4 regions of the Pseudoalteromonas sp. M8 genome follow, and region 1 is predicted to be linked to each of the others. Evidence: predicted binding sites of a transcription regulator. Region 1 holds the regulator's gene; each other region holds the start of a gene.

Region 1 (5,015 bases):
ATCCAGTTGGCAAGACCTGTAAATGCGGGCATTACTGCGCCAAATACCATTATTAGTCCATGCACTGTCGTCATTTGATTAAAAAAATGCGGATCTACAAGCTGTAACCCAGGTTGGAAAAGCTCGGCTCGGATCACCATCGCCATAGCACCGCCAATTAAAAACATGGTTAGTGAGAACAATAAATACAGTGTTCCAATGTCTTTATGATTGGTGGTAAACAGCCAGCGCTTTAAGCCTTTGGGAGCTGTATGGTGTGAATGTTCGTCTACGATGGCACTCATTACTTACCCTCCTCTAGTGCATCTATCTCACGCTGTATTTGGCTTGGCTGAATAACATCGCCAGTGTCATTACCCCAGCTATTTCTTTTATAGGTGATCACCCCCGCGATCTGCTTAATTGTTAATTGCTTTGCGAAAGATTGCATCGCAGTTCCTGGGCGACCTAAAAGTAGAATATCTATATGAGCTTTAATATCTCCAGTGACGACTTTACTTCCTTTCATTGCAGGGAAGACTCCTGGTAGCCCAAGCCCAGTTGGTTGATGGCAAGCTGCGCAATAAGCCATGTAAGTTTGTTCCCCAACCTCCATTAACTCTTCTTTCGAAAGAGTTTGTTGCGCAACTGCCTGTGACTCCGCCTCTGCTTTTGCTTTTTCAGCTTTAGCATCGTTAAGCCAACTATCAAATTTATCAGGACTTACGGCCTCGACGACGATTGGCATAAAGCCATGATCTTTGCCACATAATTCAGCACATTGGCCTCTATAAATTCCCTCATCGTTTACCTTTGCCCATGCCTCATTTATAAATCCCGGATTGGCATCCTTCTTCACCGCAAAATCAGGCACCCACCAAGAATGGATGACATCATCCGAGGTCATCAAAAAGCGGACTTTCCTATCTGTAGGAATAACTAAATGCTTATCAACTTCAAGCAGGTAATTTTCATTTTTTTCTTTAAGATCACTAATTTCATCTTTCGAAGTAGAGAGCAAAGAATAGAACTCAACATCATGCCCCATATACTCATAGTGCCATTTCCACTGAGAGCCTGTGACCTTAATGGTCAGATCAGCCTTACTCGTGTCTTCCATAGCAATAAGCGTTTTTGTGGCTGGTATTGCCATACCAATGAGTATCAGGAAGGGAATTGCAGTCCAAAGTATTTCCACTTTGGTGCTTTCATGAAATTGCGCCGCAACAACGCCTTTTGACTTTCTGTGTTTTATAAGCGCCCAAAACATAATCCCAAATACAATCACTCCAATGACACAACATATTAGAAATATGGTCATGTGAAGCTCATACACTTGATGACTAATGTCTGTAACACCTTGCCTCATATTGTAAGCGCTGTTAGCAAGTGAGGGCATGGCGATTAGCACCGCGATGAATGCTACAACTAATCGACAAATTTTCATTTGACGTCTCCTTCAAGACAACTCGTGGTTGTCTCTTGTTATTATTGGATGACTGTCATATTGTCTATTTGTACATAGACTTACTGCACGACTATTAACCAATTAGTCAAAAAACAAACAAATTGCAAGATTTTCGAGAAGACCGACTTTAGAATCAAAACTGGGGACTATAGGGAGTAAAACGAAGAATGATGAAAAATAGTGTATAAAGATCAGAAAACTAAAAATATTACTAAATGATTAAAGTCACTATAATTATCTAACTTTCACACAGTTAGAAAAGTTAATTATTACTTTCTAAACAAAATATAGTTAAAGCAAGCGCAACTTTATATTTAACGCTACGCTCGCTCTCATAAACTACATCCAGTCTGCACTTCGGATAACACCGACAGCTAACCCTTCAATGGAGAAATTTTGATGTTCTAGATCTACTTCAATCGCTTTAAATTCTTCATTCTCAGCATGTAAAAAAACTTTCTTTCCTTTCTTTTCAAGGCGTTTAACAGTCACATCTTCTTCTACACGAGCAACTATCACTTGCCCATTTTCTGCCACTTGAGTTCTGTGAACAGCCAATAGGTCACCATCTATAATACCAATATCCTTCATGCTCATACCATTAACTCTCAAAAGGTAATCAGCATTAGGTTTAAAAAAACTAGCATCTACATTACAGTGGCTTTCTACATGTTGCTCTGCCAAAATAGGCTCACCAGCAGCAACACGACCAATAATAGGCAAACCAAGTTGTTCTGATTCATCCTCTACAAGTCGAATCCCTCGGCTTGCGCCTGGGACCATTTCGATAACTCCCTTTTTCGCAAGCGCTTTCAGGTGCTCTTCCGCTGCATTTGCACTCTTAAAACCCAAAGCATCAGCTATTTCAGCACGAGTTGGAGGCATGCCTGTATCTTTTATGAATACTTTTATTAATTCAAAGATTTGTTCTTGTCGTTTTGTTAGAGGACGCATTAACTGGTATTCCATACAGTGGTTTATTTACTGTAAGTATATACAGCTCAAAAAAAATCGCAAATGTTTCTTTCTTCGCCATATTTTAAGTGTATTTATTGATAGCATTAATTAGATCAGCATTAAACAAGAAGCTTCAGAGCATAACCTACGACTCTACGAAATAAGGATTATTAAGTTTTAGGGCTGATAAATCACCTCCTACCATTTTGCACTGTGCTGATACTGTGGTGGGAGCGCATTTACTTAGGTTTAGAAAACCTCGCGAGGCTTTTTATATCTCAAATTTCTATACCTCAAATAGCAAAAAACCCGTCGCATTGCTACAACGGGTTTTGATGTACATGGGTGTTCCACATTATTTTTGAGCCGAAACTTTCATTGTAAGCCATCGGCGGGTGAACCACCTCCCACCATGTTGCGCTGTGCTGATGCTGTGGGGGAGTGGGAGCGAGTTTACCTCGCGAGGTTTTTAAATCACACATAGCAAAAAACCCGTCGCATCTCTGCAACGGGTTTTGATGTACATGGATGTTCGAATGTCGATGAAGTTCATGGATGAACGCTTTTCATCAACCTCTTATTTGGCCCTGGCTCGCTACGAAGTAGGATGTTCTCATTTTTTAAATAGAGAGTCACATGGGTGATCCACACTATCATTGACCGGGGCCTACCCTTCGGCTGTTTTGTTTCACTTCTGAGTTTGGGTGACGAGAAACCGAAGCACCGCTTCGCAGTTCGAGGAAGTGAGCGCAAGGACGCGCGAAGGGGAGATGCTACATGGAAGTACTTTACCCCAAACAGCAAAAAACCCGTCGCATTGCTGCAACGGGTTTCTCTTATTTGGCCCTGGCGATGTTCTACTTTCACATGGGTAATCCACACTATCATCGACGCTGTTTTGTTTCACTTCTGAGTTCGGCATGGGGTCAGGTGGGTCCAAAACGCTATAGTCACCAGGAAATTCTGTTCATCAATGAAGTCTCCTTCATCAATGTAAATCTGGAAAAAGCTATTAAATTCTTTTGTCTACTTTAGTCTATTAACTTCTGTCGCTTATAAACCACTTTGGCGTTGTATGGTTAAGCCTCTCGGGTAATTAGTACGAGTTAGCTTAATGCCTCACAGCACTTCCACATCTCGCCTATCAACGTTGTAGTCTTCAACGGCCCTTCAGTTGACTCTAAGTCAAAGTGAGAACTCATCTCGAGGCCTGCTTCCCGCTTAGATGCTTTCAGCGGTTATCAGTTCCGAACGTAGCTACCGGGCAATGCAATTGGCATCACAACCCGAACACCAGCGGTTCGTCCACTCCGGTCCTCTCGTACTAGGAGCAGCCCCTCTCAATTCTCAAACGCCCACGGCAGATAGGGACCGAACTGTCTCACGACGTTCTAAACCCAGCTCGCGTACCACTTTAAATGGCGAACAGCCATACCCTTGGGACCGACTTCAGCCCCAGGATGTGATGAGCCGACATCGAGGTGCCAAACACCGCCGTCGATATGAACTCTTGGGCGGTATCAGCCTGTTATCCCCGGAGTACCTTTTATCCGTTGAGCGATGGCCCTTCCATTCAGAACCACCGGATCACTATGACCTACTTTCGTACCTGCTCGACGTGTCTGTCTCGCAGTTAAGCTTGCTTCTACCATTACACTAACCGTACGATGTCCGACCGTACTTAGCAAACCTTCGTGCTCCTCCGTTACTCTTTGGGAGGAGACCGCCCCAGTCAAACTACCCACCAGGCACTGTCCTCAACCCCGATTCAGGGGCCTAAGTTAGAACATCAACACTACAAGGGTGGTATTTCAAGGTCGGCTCCACAGAAACTAGCGTCTCTGCTTCAAAGCCTCCCACCTATCCTACACATGTAGGGTCAATGTTCAGTGCCAAGCTGTAGTAAAGGTTCACGGGGTCTTTCCGTCTAGCCGCGGGTACACAGCATCTTCACTGCGATTTCAATTTCACTGAGTCTCGGGTGGAGACAGCGTGGCCATGGTTACACCATTCGTGCAGGTCGGAACTTACCCGACAAGGAATTTCGCTACCTTAGGACCGTTATAGTTACGGCCGCCGTTTACCGGGGCTTCGATCAAGAGCTTCGCCTAAGCTAACCCCATCAATTAACCTTCCGGCACCGGGCAGGTGTCACACCGTATACGTCATCTTACGATTTTGCACAGTGCTGTGTTTTTAATAAACAGTCCCAGCCACCTGGTCACTGCGGCTCTCGTTTGCTTACAGAGCAAGTCCTTCACAAACAAGAGCGTACCTTCTCCCGAAGTTACGGTACAATTTTGCCTAGTTCCTTCACCCGAGTTCTCTCAAGCGCCTTAGTATTCTCTACCTGACCACCTGTGTCGGTTTAGGGTACGATTCAGTATGAACTGAAGCTTAGAGGCTTTTCCTGGAAGTAGGGCATCAACAACTTCACCACCTTAGTGGCTCGTCTCGACTCTCAGCCTTGGCAACCCGGATTTTCCTAAGTCACCAGCCTACAGCCTTTCACATGGACAACCAACGCCATGCTTGCCTAGCCTGCTCCGTCCCCCATCGCATTCATACCGAGTACGGGAATATTAACCCGTTTCCCATCGACTACGCTCTT
Region 2 (5,015 bases), 1.3 Mb from region 1:
ACCGTACTCCAGAGACTGATAAGCAGAGCGATGCAGCAGGTCAGAAAAGACCTGGCGCACCAACTTAATCAACTCACCAGTCCTGAACTTCACGTCTTTCTGGACAGCATAACAGCCATTGATGACGGACTAAGCCTGAACCAGCTCAGAGGCGGTGCAAAAAGTCTGACCGTACCTGAACTTAAAAAAGAGCTTGCCCTTTATCATCAGTTAGCGCCATGGCGCACGCAAATCAATGGCGTTATCGATGGGCTTAATCTGTCTCTTAAAAATCGACAACACTTCGGTGAGCTCATCAACTATTACGGTAGTAAACTCAAACGATTCAAACGCGCACAGCAGCATCTATGGTTGCTATGTCACCTGACAGAGCGGATACAACTGGCACTGGAACGGTTAACTGATGGGTTCATTTACCATATCCGCAAGCAACAAGAAGCTGCCAACACCTTTGCACAACAAGCAGTGTTCCTGTCCTGGCAGTCAGCCGCGGACAATGTCACGAAAGCGGCAGAGTTACTGCATCTGTTTGTGGATGAGAACATTGATGATAATCAACCCTTCTCAGTAGTCAGACAACAGGCATTGAAGGTCATGAATGACAGGGATATCCAGACCCTCTGCCTTTACCTGAAAAAACAGAAACGGACCGTGGAAGAGTACCAGTGGCAACATTACGATGAACAATGCAATCTCCTGGAGCAACTGTTAAGGCAGGTGTTCTTGTGCCTTGAATGTGAGGCCGGTAAAGGCTCAGAAGCCGTCGTCGCCCAACTTCAACAGATGCAGACGGAAATCGCATTCGGTGGACCACTGAAGAGGCTGTACTTGGAGAACCACCGACTTTTCCAGTTTCATCCTTGGTATAAAGGTTTTCCAATAAATAGTCTCGATATCTCACGATTGGACTTTCCTCTACCTTCTCGGTGCAGTCATATATTGTTAACGGAGGTTTTTCATCAACCAGAAGGCCAGTCCTTGGGTGTGTATGTTCGGGGATTTCCGTGCTCAACCACCGATAGAAGCTCAATAACGCAACTGCATGGGATTGAATCGTCTTATCGGAGGATATATCTGGATCTGCCAACAAAGAGTGAAGATATAGATTCACTGGCACCACATTGATACCATCGGGGTCTATTAAAATTGGAAGTTTATGAGCAAATGGTTTTGAGTTGTCCCTAACGTCATGGATGATCTCGCCACTGTCAGGGTGTGGCCTACTTATAAATGAGGGATATTTCTCCGTACTAATCCACATAAGACAATAGTCAAAGCCGAAGTCATCTGGAAACGACCTATTTTGTTCAATCACATTAACACCTAAATCATCCGTTATTCACACTGCTAAGCCTTCCCCCAGGGGGTTACGCGTTCATACATCTACTTTTTCAAGATATTTCTTAACCAATAGTAAAAATTGTAACCACCCCTCATCTCGACGTCTAATTTATACAACCTGAAACATTACAACATGTGATGTCTAAAGTATTTCCCAACTGTAAGCGCATAGTTAGAGGAGAATGCCAAAATGCCATGGCGCTGCATTTCGGCTTTGATCTGAAAGACGGGTACGCCCATTTTAATACCGAGTAACTTAGCTTCACGCGAGCGTGCAACCACGCAGCCGTCATTGTTGGACAGCACCACAACCGGCGTATCTTTTAAATCAGGACGAAACAGCTTCTCACAACTGGCGTAAAAGTTGTTGCAGTCCACCAAGGCAAATACAGGCATGGGACAGTCACGACTTACGGCGCATGTTTCGCACCACATTGGTGACCACACCAAATATCTCTAACTCTGCCCCTTCAGGAATATGAATGGGCTCATACGCCTGGTTTCTTGGGATCAGCTTGACGCACGGCCTTAGTTGAAGCTCCTTTACCGTGAGTTCTCCATGGATGCCAGCGATGACAATGTCACCGTGTTCTGCTTGAACAGAACGATCAACCACCAAAATATCATCTGGGTGAATCCCAGCATCAATCATTGAATCACCTTCAACACGCACAAAGAACGTTGCAGCCGGTCGCTTGATGCACAGCTCGTTGAGGTCGAGCGTTTGCTCAACATAATCCTGCGCTGGTGAGGGAAAACCAGCAGAAACACGTTCCATGAACAATGGAATACGAAGGCGCTTGGCTTTGATGAAGGCAAGTGCGCCGCTACGGCCTATCAGCGAGACACTCATGACGAACCTCGAAAAATTACAACTGATACTGTTTGTTTATACAGTATCTAATGCTATGCTGATTTCTACAAGTAAAATTGTAGGTAAAACTGGTGTTGTTCGAGTAAGACGTTGTGTCGTAGGTGATTTCTTTTTTGTGTTGAAAACTAGATGTGGGTTTGCTCGCCCTCGTCAAAGCCTGCAAGGCTTGGACAATACTGCTTCTGCCTACTGCTCTTGTTTCTGTTACTGATCCTGTTACTGCTACTGGTTAACGCATGGGTCAAGTAACCGTCAGACAAGGATTGTTGAACCCTTTGCAAAGGGTTTAAAAACAGTTAGTAAAATTCTGCTTCGTATTGAATTTACTGGCTTAAAGCGAAGTCAGGAGCATCTTTAAAATGCTCAGTCGAACTCAGTTCAAACCTTTTGCAACCGTTTGAAAAGGGGTTGGCCAAGCCATACGTAAAGGGTATCGGTAAGGGTTACCTAAACGGTTTAGCTAAGGCTTTCTGAAAGGCTTAGTCAAAGCCTTCATACATGGGTTCACCCAGTAGAAAGATTAAAAAAACGCTGAGGTATTCAAGGTGCATTTTGAAAAACCTGTGGCACAGTGAAATAACCCAAAGCGAACAATAGAATTGAAGAGAAACCATCAATGACAAGAGCCCCTGCGCCATTTCCGCTAGAGCGCCTCGCGGATATCCCAGAAAGACCAGAAGATTTTAGATTGCTGGAGCGTATTCCATTAACGCGTGAGCCGCAGTCTTGGCCACTTGAACTTTCTCCTGTGGTCGGTGATGAACAGCCAATGGTGCTGCTCGATACAGAGACAACCGGACTGTCTGCCGATGATGAGTCCATTATTGAGCTTGGTATGGTTAAGGTGCTTTACAGCCCCTCTGCTCAGCGGATTGTGTCGATTGTTGATGTGATCAGCTTGTATGAAGATCCCGGCAAGCCAATCCCCGAGCTGATTACCGAGTTAACCGGCATCACCGATGAGATGGTGCAAGGCCAGCACATTGATGATTCACTGGTAGCGAGTTGGTTATCCGATGATCCGCTGGTGGTTGCACACAATGCACAGTTTGATCGTCCTTTCTTTGAAAAGCGGTTTGCTGCATTAGGACATCTATCTTGGGCCTGTTCAGCCAGTGGCATAGATTGGAAGGCGCTGGGTTTTGAAAGTCGAAAGCTTGAGTACCTGCTGCTTCGCTTAGGTTGGTTCTATGAAGGACACCGAGCTGCAACCGATTGTTTGGCGATGGCCTGGTTGTTTCATTTGTTGCCCGAGTCCGTTGCAAACTTGTTGTCTGAAGCAGACAGGCGAACTGTGTTAGTTCGTGCGTTTGGTGCGCCGTTTGACGTAAAGGACTATTTAAAAGAGCGCGGTTACCGCTGGCATGACGGTGTAAAAGGTGCCAACAAACATTGGTGGCGCGAAATCAGCGAAGACGAGTTGCCGCAGGAACAAACTTACCTAGATGATTTGTATCATCGTGGCTCAGAACATGCCCACTATGACTACAAAGATGCCCGCAATCGATTTAAAGCTTTGTAGCTCTCTACAAGGTAAGCCTTGCATATTTGAAAATCTCTGGAAAATGGAAAGTGAACTCATGGTTTAACCAATAAGAGGAATCTTTCCATGTACCAAGACACCTACATTGAATACTGGGGCGAAATCTTCGTCTCTGCCCGCATCATTGAATTTGGCATCACGTTCGAGCGCTTTCTTAAAGATCCATGGAAGCATTTGATGTCCTGTGGCCAAGAATCTGCACCGGACGCGATTGCTGAAGGGATGCTGCCATTGCTGCCTGCCCAGGCAGAAGTTGCTAGGCGCGTTCGAGAGAGTGAGCAACGAGTCCCGATGTCTACAGAGTCGGACAAAGGGGGATCTCATCGCGGTAACATCGTGGTGTCACTGGTTCGGGTAGCGCATTGATTGATAGCAACTATCATCGATGGCACCAAACAAGGTCTTCACGCCCATACCTGAGCGGCAATTGCAATCCAGATCAAAAAGTTGCCGCTTAGTCTTCCCTACAAAATAATTTGTGATAGGATGATACCTAATAAATTTAGTTAGGCTGTATAACTCAAATTGTTTTCTTGCTGTGAGCAACCACACAAGGTGGAGTTGGTTTCTGGAGGGGGCGCATGAATACATCAATGGAGCTTTTATCAAAGCTCACTATTTTAGAAGAGCTGATCCAAGTTGTTAGCCATGAAAATGCAACCAAAACAGAAAAGTATCTTGCGTATTCGGGTGTATTGGCTTTGCTGCGGGAGATTGACGAAACAACTAATGCCCCTTGTTTTGGCGAGCATAGTCGAGATCTCAAGAGTGCGTTATTAAAGAAACTTGAACTTGGAACAGACAGCCAAGGCTTGCATGATCCGGCAGCTTATCTCAGAAAGCTCAAGTCTTCACAATGCTTAGATGTTGAATAGATGAAGGTTGCATGAAGCTGAATAAACATGATCTGTCTGGAAGCAAGCCTAAAACGCTTTTAGAAGAACTACCTCAAGCTAGCCGTGATCGTATTGCGCATATTGACTTTACCCTGTTATTCAAGGGCGAAGCGGTACGCGCTGATTTGGTTGAGCGTTTCAGTATAGCGCCAACACAAGCAACGAAAGACTTTACAATGTACCGAGAGCTTGCACCAGGCAACATCGAGTATGACCAAAAGCTCAAGTTGCATAAGCGTGGTGAAGCTTTTGAGCCCTTGTTCGACTACGACGTTGTGAGAACACTGGCAACCATTAGCCAAGGGTACGGAGATGGCTTCACCGGAAAGGTAAAGCCACCTCTGGCTTGTGAAGCACCTTA
Region 3 (5,015 bases), 1.3 Mb from region 1:
TTTTGCCCGCATTATTTGCGGGCTTTTTTTTGCCTGAAATTTGGTGCACGCCCCTTATTACTCTCCTCGTTTTCTTTAACACTCGATTATTTTGCGGTTTTTATTTAGCACTTGGTTTAAAGGACGAGGCAATCTACAAATAGTTTAAGCAACGTATAACACACAGGTAAATTACTTCAGCGGTAATGAATCTTGCTTGAATTGAGCTGATACAAAATTATGGATTTATGCAAACGTGATTTGCAAAACTCTAATGTAGAAATGAAATAGCCGAGTGAATACTCGGCTATGAAGAACAAAGGTGTTTGTTACCCAGCTTGGATTATTCTGGCTTGCTTAGCTCAAAATGCATATAGGCTTTATCAGAGACAATACGTCCTCTTGGCGTGCGTTGAATAAAGCCTTGTTGGATCAAAAATGGTTCTATCACATCTTCGATGGTTTCTTTTTCTTCTCCAATCGCCGCAGCAAGGTTATCAAGACCAACCGGGCCACCGGTAAACTTTTCTATGATTGCCAGCAGATATTTGCGATCCATATAATCGAAGCCACATTTATCAACATCGACCATATCCAGCGCCAAGTGTGCAATCTCTTCAGTGATAGAGCCATCGCCCTTCACTTCAGCAAAGTCTCTTACCCTGCGTAGTAAACGATTTGCTATTCGTGGTGTACCGCGCGCTCGACGCGCCACTTCAGTTGCACCCGACTCGCTGATCTCTAGATTTAAATGATGCGCTGAGCGCGTTACAATCGAAGACAAATCCGCAACCGAGTAAAACTCCAAGCGCTGCACAATACCAAAACGATCTCTTAATGGTGAGGTTAATGAGCCGGCACGTGTCGTTGCGCCAACCAAAGTAAAAGGCGGTAAATCCAGTTTAATCGAGCGTGCTGCAGGGCCTTCACCAATCATGATGTCCAATTGGTAGTCTTCCATAGCGGGATAGAGAATTTCTTCCACCTGAGGACTTAAACGATGGATCTCATCAATAAATAACACATCCCCTTCTTCAAGGTTAGTGAGCAATGCGGCCAAGTCTCCCGCTTTTTCAAGCACAGGTCCCGAGGTGGTTTTTATATTAACCTCAAGCTCGTTTGCGACAATGTTCGCAAGCGTGGTTTTACCTAAACCCGGCGGACCAAATATCAGCAAGTGATCTAAGGCTTCCTGTCTTGAACGTGCCGCCGCTATAAAAATTTCCATTTGCTTTTTGACATGCGGCTGACCGGTATAATCATTTAGTAATTTAGGTCTAATCGCCCTATCTACTAAATCTTCATTACCTTGGATCTCAGGTTCAATTAATCTATCTGCTTCAATCATAGTTACATCATCGATTTAAGAGCGTCTTTAATGATACTCTCGGTCGTCATGCCTTCTCTGTTTACGGCTTTTACCGCTTTTTGTGCTTGAACTTGTTTATACCCTAATGCCATTAAGGCTGCAATCGCTTCATCTGCTGGGGTATCACTTACCGTCGGATGCTCTTGCGGCGCAAGTACAGCGGCATCGCTAAACGGTGTGAGTAAGTCATTGCCAAAGTCTTTTAGCTTATCTTTCATTTCAAGCACTAGGCGCTCAGCGGTCTTTTTACCAACTCCTGGGATCTTAACCAAAGTCGTTGCATCGCCATGATTCACGCAGCTAACAAATTGCTCTGCCGACATGCCCGACAAAATTGCAAGTCCGAGCTTTGGACCGACTCCGTTTGCTTTAATTAACGTGCGAAACAATGCACGTGCTATCTTGGTATTAAAACCAAACAGTAACTGCGCATCTTCACGCACCACAAAGTGAGTAAATACGGAAACCGGCTCGCCCACGCTCGGTAATTCATAAAAACAGGTCATTGGCATTTGTACCTCATAACCTATACCTGCAACATCAATTAATATCTCTGGTGGCTGCTTTTCTAACAGTGTTCCGCTTAATTTTCCTATCATCGTTATCTCAACCTTCCTCTTACGGTTTTACGCGCTGCGCCTGCCATTTTTATTAAGTTTTGCCTTGAGTGCGCGTGACAAATCGCCACCGCCAACGCATCTGCTGCATCAGCTTGGGGTGTGCCTGGCAATTTTAATATGCGCTTTACCATTTCCTGTACTTGGGCTTTGTCTGCACCACCGGTACCCGCAACGGCTTGTTTAACTTGCCTTGCCGAATATTCACTCACAACCACTGACTGCATGGTCGCTGCAACAATGGCCGCACCTCGCGCTTGACCAAGTTTTAAGGCTGAGCTTGGATTATGCGCAACGAACACTTGCTCAATCGCAAAGTCGCTCGGCGAAAACTGCTCTATGAGCTGTGTGATCCCTTGATAGATCATTTTTAATCGAGTGGGAAAGTCATGTTCACCAACTTTAATGCAACCGCTCCCCAAATATTGGAACTTTGCACCTTGGTGAGCAATCACACCATAGCCTGTAAATCTTGACCCCGGATCAATTCCTAAAATGACAGCCAAACGCATCGTCTCTTGGTTTTTTGGTTATAATGCCAAAATACTGTATAGATTACCAGTTATAAGCTAGTTCATCTGATCAAAAAAGGCGACCTAAGTCGCCTCTTTTACATCAGGTTGACGAACTTACTCGCCTTCACCTTGCTCTGTTAACTGCTTTTCTATTGAGATAGCAAGCTCTTTTAGCGCATCTGGGTTTGCAGGGCTTGGCGCATCAGTCATCAAGCACGACGCTTGCGTCGTTTTCGGGAACGCAATAACGTCACGGATGTTGTCAGTGCCACACAGTAGCATCACCAAACGGTCAAGACCGAATGCCAAACCTGCGTGCGGAGGCGTGCCATACTTCAGAGCATCAAGTAAGAAACCAAACTTCTCTTGCTGCTCAGACTCTTCAATGCCTAGGATCCTGAACGCAGCCTGTTGCATTTCGTTGTTGTGAATACGAACCGAACCGCCACCGACTTCGTAGCCGTTAAGTACCATATCGTATGCATCAGAAAGTGTACCTGCTGGATTTGCTTCAAGGTCCGCAGCACTTACGCCTTTAGGCGCGGTAAACGGGTGGTGTACCGCGTGTAGGTTACCTTCGTCGTCTTCTTCGAACATCGGGAAGTCAACAACCCAAAGTGGTGCCCACTTAGTTAGATCTGTGATTTCTAAATCAAGACCAATCTTCAGACGTAGCGCGCCCATCGCTTCGTTTACAGTATTACGCTTGTCTGCGCCGAATAGAATAATGTCACCTGTGTTTGCGCCTGTGCGCTCAAGCAGTGCATTGATCACTTCTTCATTCAAGAACTTAGCGATTGGTGACTGTACGCCTTCGCTACCCGCATCACGGTCGTTCACTTTCATCCAAGCAAGGCCTTTCGCACCGTAAATACCTACAAACTTAGTATATTCATCGATTTGCTTACGTGAAAGTTGTGCGCCACCTGGTACTGATAGTACTGCAACACGACCTTTTTCGTCATTCGCTGGGCCACTTAGTACTTTAAATTCAACGTCTTTTACGATGTCTGCAACGTCGATAAGCTCAAGCGGGTTACGTAGGTCTGGTTTATCCGAACCATATTTGCTCATCGCTTCGCTGTATGGCATCACAGGGAACTCACCCAAATCAACGTCTAGGAAAGACTGCCACATTTCACGGATCATTTTTTCTGTCACGCCACGAACTTGGTCTGAGCTCATAAATGACGTTTCGATATCGATCTGAGTGAACTCTGGCTGGCGATCGGCACGTAAGTCTTCATCACGGAAACACTTTACGATTTGATAGTAGCGGTCAAAACCAGACATCATTAGTAGCTGCTTAAATAGCTGCGGCGACTGCGGTAGCGCATAGAAACTGCCTTTGTGGACACGACTTGGTACTAGATAGTCGCGTGCACCTTCAGGTGTCGCTTTCGTTAGTACTGGCGTTTCAATGTCTAAGAATGCATTTTCATCCAAGAAACGACGCACGAAGCTACTCGCTTTAGCACGCATTTTAATGCGATCGCTCATTTCTAGACGACGTAGGTCTAAATAACGGTACTTAAGACGACGCTCTTCAGAGTTTTGCTGATTGAAGTCAAGCGGTAATGGTTCTGAACGGTTGATAATGGTTAAGCCAGTGCCTAAGATCTCAACTTCACCGGTTGCCATGTCTTTGTTTACTTGGCTTTCAGGACGCGCACGGACAACACCTTTGATCTGAACACAGAACTCTTGGCGCAACGTATTCGCTTTATCCATTAAGCCTTCCACTTCAGGATCGAATACCACTTGCACAAGCCCTTCTCTATCTCTTAAATCGACAAAGATTAGGCCGCCAAGGTCACGACGTTTATTGATCCAACCACATAGTTCAACTTCCTGATCTACATGGCTCTTATTTAGTTTTCCGCAGTATATAGAGCGCATAAAATTCCTGTCAGTCCAGTTTGCTCTTACGACTAATCACTTCTCACCACACAATATGAATTCACAGTATTGGTAAGCCAGTCGCTAAGACTCATTTTCAATAACCGCCAATTATATAAAAATACGCTGCATTGTCATCCTCAATCTAAGGATCTGATACACTATTCACACATTTAATCGTTGTTTTGATCACTATGTTGTATCTGGGTTGCCCACAATGGAGTAGCGCACACTGGAAAGGTCGAGTATTTTCCAGCCATTGTAGTGCCACAAATATGCTCAAAGAGTATGGCCAAATTTTTAATAGCGTTGAAGGCAATACGACTTTTTATGCCGATCCAAATCCGCAGACCGTATTAAAATGGCTAGAACAAGTGCCCGATGACTTTCGCTTTACGTTTAAAATTCCTAAGCGTTTTAGTCATGAAATGGCACTTAGCCACTGCCAAGATGAATTATTGGCTTGGTGTAAAAACATGGCGCCGCTGTTTCCTAAATTAGGCGTGTTAATGCTGCAATTACCTGCGCAGTTTGCGCCTGAACATATAAATAAAATGCGACAATTTTTATCTTGGTTGCCCAAAGCGCTAACTGTTGGTGTTGAAGTACGGCATTGGGACTTTTACCGCAAAGGCG
Region 4 (5,015 bases), 1.0 Mb from region 1:
AGTGCATAAGCACCCCACCAACAGCGCAAATAGGTATTTGGTAAGCTTTTGACAGTTTTACACAATGGGTAAAATAATGTACATCTTTTGCACTCAAGTTACGTCGGTAGCCAATCCATATTCTATTATGGTGATATTTACACAGCCATTGCAATGATTGAACATCTTGACTGTTTCCCTTTGGCAACCATAACAATAAGACATGCTTAAGCGACATAATATCCCACTCACTAAGCTGATATTGTCCCTTCTCCGTTCGCTGGCGAGCATTACTGATCACTCGACATAACTCTGTATAAGCGAGCTGGCAAGGACAAAGAGCAACCAACTCAATATTGTTGTACTTCAGTAAACTCCCAACTATCAGTTTTATCTTGAGTTTATGATCACGAATATAAGCATGAGCACGGACAATACCAGCCAAAGAGCATTCGTCAGTAATAGCTATTGCGCTGTAACCTAAAAAATCTGCTTGTTTGACCAACTCTTCTGGTCGCGATGCGCCAGTCAAAAATGAAAAGTTGCTCTGGCAAAAAAGCTCGGCATAAGACATTAGCTAAATACTCCATGAATATACCAATGATTATTTTGCTCTCGAAATACCCATAACCGCTGCGCTTGTTCATTTTGTACAATAAAATAATCTCGCTGGACCGGCTCACCGTCCCACCACCCCGAAGCGATACGCTCTGGACCAGAAATAATATTGACTCTTTCACATAACGGCTGTGGCTTCGGAAATAGGATAGTAGGTCTTAATTTACTCTTGAGTGTCGTGAAACGTGGCTCGTGGCTATAAGTGCTGGCCTTTTCAGGACGAGGATCGCCTGTAAGTTGTAAACCTTGCACTGCCTGCTCACCGAGCTTAGCACATAGAATAGCCCGCAGTCCTTGCGCAGACATCGCACTTTGCTGCGTTGAGAAGAGATCTTTTATTGTGGCATGCTGCGCTTCTAGTGCATCAGCTTTGAGTGAAACACTTTGTACGGGTGCATCTAAGGTTATGGATTCTAGCTTGAGGTTTAACAAGCGCTGCCAATTTGCCGCCTTATATTCAGGCTCCGCGCTGTTTAATGTGATCTCTAAAGCCTCTTTATCTCGAAGTGCTAAGGTAAAATAAAGCGTTCGAGTTACTAAGTTACGTTGCTGTAGGAATAACGCTAAACGCGATAGCAAATGCTCGATTGGCTTTTCTAACCAAGCCATTATTTCAACTTCGTAAAGTAAAGGTGCAGTAAGCTCAAAGGTTTCCACAGGTTGGTAATAGTTAAGGGTTTCCTTTAGTTTTCCAAACAAGCAGCCTACATAATGTACGAGTTCAGTATCAAAACGTTTGGCCAGTTCACTGAGTGAAAACTGCTCTAACTGCGCCACGTTTTTAACTCCGGTGCGAGCAAGCAACTCAATCACTTGACTGTCTAGACTTGTACGTGTTAATCCTATCTTCCCCAAGTAATGACGCTTTTGGCACTGCGTTAACATAAGCGCATTGCAATGCTCTCGCGCTAAGAGCTTAGCCATTATTGTGGACTCACCCATGCCGTAATAATAACTCTTGCCAAGTTGCGCTAATTGTCCAGATATTACTTGCCAGTAACTTGGCAAATCATGATAGAGCGACAGCATAGAATCGACTTTAAGCACAAGGCCATTAGGTTCATCGATTACAATATCTGCACTTACTTGATAAAGCGTATTGGCAATTTCTAATAGCTGCTGTCTTTCTAGAAGGTCGTCGTAGGGCAAAACATGAAGCTGTGTACACAATGCACAAGCAGTCCCAAGGCCCATTCCTATTTTTATACCTCGCTGCTGCGCTGCATCATTGAGCTGCACTATCTGGTTTTTGCGGCCATCAATAATAACAACGGGTGTAACAAAATCACCAGAAACCGTTCGCTTTGTCATTCCCTCTAGTTGCAGCATAGGAAAATAGAGATATAACCACATAACTAGCTCGTTAAACGCCGCTCATAGCCTGTAAATGCAACTATATTATCGCTAACATGAGGTAGATTTGGCTTTTCAAGCTCTGGCCAATAGTGGGGGTTTTCTAGTTTAAGACTACGATGTGCCAAGTGCCCCTTGTGCTTCTTCACTATCACATCCAAGCCGCTGTGCTGTGCTTGTAAAGCCACTGAAAGCGTAAATGGTAGAGTTTGAGCGTACTGTGCTTGATGTAAAACAAATAACCTACAACCTCCCGTCTGTGCACCTAGCTGCAAACGCTTTACAGCGGCAATAGAAAGCGCTTCGTGCCAAAGTACAAGCGCACTACACGCACCACTTTTTACACACTGCTCCGCAGCCCACAGTGCTTCTTTTTCACTTGGTGGCTGCAATATCATAAATTCACTCAGGTCTAACGATAAATAATGCAATGCCGCGGCATGTATTTGTCCTGGTGGATTAATTAATACCTTCAAACGGTTATCATCCGCAAAGTGGGGCAATATCAACCTTAACTCCCCTATCCCCATCGCAGTTTTTACACCAATCACACCTTGTTGCGGCCAACCACCACACAGCACATCATCAAGTGCAGCAAAGCGAGTACTGACGACATCATGCTGCACGGCCTTTCCACGCCCACGCCAAAGCAAGTTTTTACGCTCAAGAAGATCTATATAATTCGCCATACATCACCAAACACTGTTTATACATACAGTATATTTAAATAAAGACAGATCGCAAGTAGATCGCTAGAAAAGAGACGAGTTAAAAAGTAACCATGGTTTACGCTTTAAGTTAATCGTGTTTTGCTTAGAGGATATGAAAGTTGCAATGAGTACGGCGCGTAGATAATCGTCTTAGGCCTAGTTATCTAAGACAAGAGCTAACCAACTGAGCCTGCCACTTTGCCACAACAGGCAAAGTTATGTCGACATTATTATAAGCTTATGTTGAAAAGTGAGCTGTTTGATTGCGATGACAAAGGAAGGGCTAAAGTAAATGAGCTTTTTGGATTTTTGTAAAGGAAGCTCGCTTAGAAGAGAAAATGCAAGCAAGCCCAGTGGTCGGGATTCGAATCGAAGCGTCGAACCGCCGCAACCCCGGCGTGACAGGCCATGCCCACTTCATATTGTTAATCGGGCTTAATAGGTACAACCCATAACTCATTGGTTTAATTTAATGCGTAACACCGAATAAAACTTTTATTTGACCACGAGTTTTGTAAAGTTTTATTTATCAGAGTTTGAAAGGCATAATATTACAGTTATCAATTATTATCTGAATTCGGGTATACTTACTGCGAAATTAAATTTTCACTTATAATATTTGGTAAGTTTTTTGACTAATATTTTTTCAATCTTTTAAATATTTTACGACTAGCTTTTACCAATTTCCCAACTTTTTTCGTTCTCGGTGAATATACTGGCAACGGTTTTGAATAGTCCAATACCACAGCTTGCGCCATTAAATCTAAATCATTGTTTTGCATATACCATTTCTTCTCAAAACGATAAAAACCCAAAATACCATTATTAACCAAGTAGCAGTCAGTTAACTGTCTAAGTTCCCTGATTACTTGTGAGCCACCAGTACCTCCCTTATTCGCACTATTATGCATTAATTGTGTATTAGCATTAAGTAATTGAGCAGCAATAATGCTATCTTTTTCACCATACAAACCAATTCTTTGTAAATCCAACATATGGGCCGCTGCCATTATATCACCCATCACATGAGGCTCAGCAAGATAATCACAAGCAGCAGTCAAAGCGTTGGCAAAATCATCTATTTGTAGTTGATCATCAAATAAACTTGAATATCGTGCAGCCTGACGAAAAAAGCCAACATCAGCACGGGCATAAGCTTGATAGTTTTCAGCAACATTCCCCTCACTTTCGCGTCCCGAGCGCTGAAATGCCCCCGTAAATTGCATTTGGCGGATAAACTTACACAGGTCTGTTTGAGCCGCAACCAATTGAACAATATCTTGTCGGAACTCATCAGGGTACTTACCCACCAAGCGAATAATATCTCCAGACAAACGACCTTGGCGAATACCGTGATCTAATGGATGATTAGGCCTAAAAACTTCTACACCATACGCTTTTATTTTGTCATTAGGTTTTAGCAAATAAGGCCGACCAAAATGAAACTTAATCAAATCCAGTAACGTTCGAACAAACTCCCATTCAGTCTTAGCTCTGCCCGTTTGTTCAGCGTAGAGTTTCATCTTCTGCAATTGTTCAGGGCTATAACGACTGGTAACGGTCACTGCATTGCGATCAGGCTCTATTGAATGGAACTCATACAAATAGCCAGAGCCGAATGTACGACGGAAAAACAGCTCAAAATCAGTCTTATTAATATTACCAATTTGTTCTGTCAATTGCGGATGAGCCTGCTCAATTAAATGCAACTCAAGTCGCGACCAATTCAATTGAGTACCTAAACGCTGTGTAAGCTGTTTAAGTAATCGACTCTGTTTGACTTGGACAACAGGGCCTCGCAGCCTATACCACCAGCTAAAAATAAATAGCGATACCAGCACAATAACCAATAACACAATGGATTGACTCTCGTTCATTACAATAATATCCATAGCAAATAAAACTTAAGTGGGCCGCCTTTTACCAGAATGACCATACCACCCAACTTGCCGAATTGGTTTTTTCAACCAATATCTTACAGTGATCTCGGCTAGAAACAGCCCATATAAACCATATAAGCAACGTTTTATCAAACGAGTTTTAGCAGTGCTATGATGGGATTTATCCATCAATTCTTTAAAAATAATCTGATTAAATGCGTATTTTGCAGAGCTTTCATCCACTCTAGATAACACAATAAAATTGCTCAGAACCAAACGACGCAAGCGTTTTAGATTAGACAAGGGTGTCGCCCCCGATTGAAACTCCCCCACAGCCTGCTCAACAATAGCAATTTTATTCATAGGTTCGGCATCAATAAAAATATTAGCGAATGTAAGATAGGTATCATCACTAATAACCCCTGAATCGAATTGGTGATCAATTTTATCTAATTTAAACGCTAAATATGCTTGC

Evidence for each region. Region 1 encodes LexA, which represses DNA repair genes until DNA is damaged. Its sites were predicted from a motif close to TACTGTATNNNNATACAGTA; they were not measured.
Region 2: umuD (translesion error-prone DNA polymerase V autoproteolytic subunit) is a predicted target of LexA. The motif match lies at 2,221-2,240, and genes of this name have one in related genera.
Region 3: ruvC (crossover junction endodeoxyribonuclease RuvC) is a predicted target of LexA. The motif match lies at 2,510-2,529, and genes of this name have one in related genera.
Region 4: imuA (translesion DNA synthesis-associated protein ImuA) is a predicted target of LexA. The motif match lies at 2,651-2,670, and genes of this name have one in related genera.

Annotation. Positions count from the first base shown of each region.
Region 1 is NZ_CP047240.1:4,042,045-4,047,059, forward strand. It holds gene ctaD (cytochrome c oxidase subunit I) at 1-284, opposite strand, end outside; gene coxB (cytochrome c oxidase subunit II) at 284-1,426, opposite strand; gene lexA (transcriptional repressor LexA) at 1,787-2,401, opposite strand; rRNA gene rrf (5S ribosomal RNA) at 3,249-3,362, opposite strand; rRNA gene GSF13_RS23055 (23S ribosomal RNA) at 3,480-5,015, opposite strand, start outside.
Region 2 is NZ_CP047240.1:978,417-983,431, forward strand. It holds partial or broken gene GSF13_RS09130 (Tn3-like element ISShfr9 family transposase) at 1-819, shown strand, start outside; partial or broken gene GSF13_RS09135 (DNA polymerase V subunit UmuC) at 1,504-1,737, opposite strand; gene umuD (translesion error-prone DNA polymerase V autoproteolytic subunit) at 1,745-2,194, opposite strand; gene GSF13_RS09145 (3'-5' exonuclease) at 2,832-3,737, shown strand; gene GSF13_RS09150 (hypothetical protein) at 3,825-4,124, shown strand; gene GSF13_RS09155 (hypothetical protein) at 4,340-4,633, shown strand; gene GSF13_RS09160 (WYL domain-containing protein) at 4,645-5,015, shown strand, end outside.
Region 3 is NZ_CP047240.1:2,748,606-2,753,620, forward strand. It holds gene ruvB (Holliday junction branch migration DNA helicase RuvB) at 323-1,327, opposite strand; gene ruvA (Holliday junction branch migration protein RuvA) at 1,330-1,947, opposite strand; gene ruvC (crossover junction endodeoxyribonuclease RuvC) at 1,950-2,471, opposite strand; gene aspS (aspartate--tRNA ligase) at 2,595-4,379, opposite strand; gene GSF13_RS17085 (DUF72 domain-containing protein) at 4,655-5,015, shown strand, end outside.
Region 4 is NZ_CP047240.1:3,007,748-3,012,762, forward strand. It holds gene GSF13_RS18295 (error-prone DNA polymerase) at 1-553, opposite strand, end outside; gene GSF13_RS18300 (DNA polymerase Y family protein) at 553-1,950, opposite strand; gene imuA (translesion DNA synthesis-associated protein ImuA) at 1,953-2,639, opposite strand; gene GSF13_RS18310 (SidE phosphodiesterase domain-containing protein) at 3,296-4,339, opposite strand; gene GSF13_RS18315 (hypothetical protein) at 4,565-5,015, opposite strand, start outside.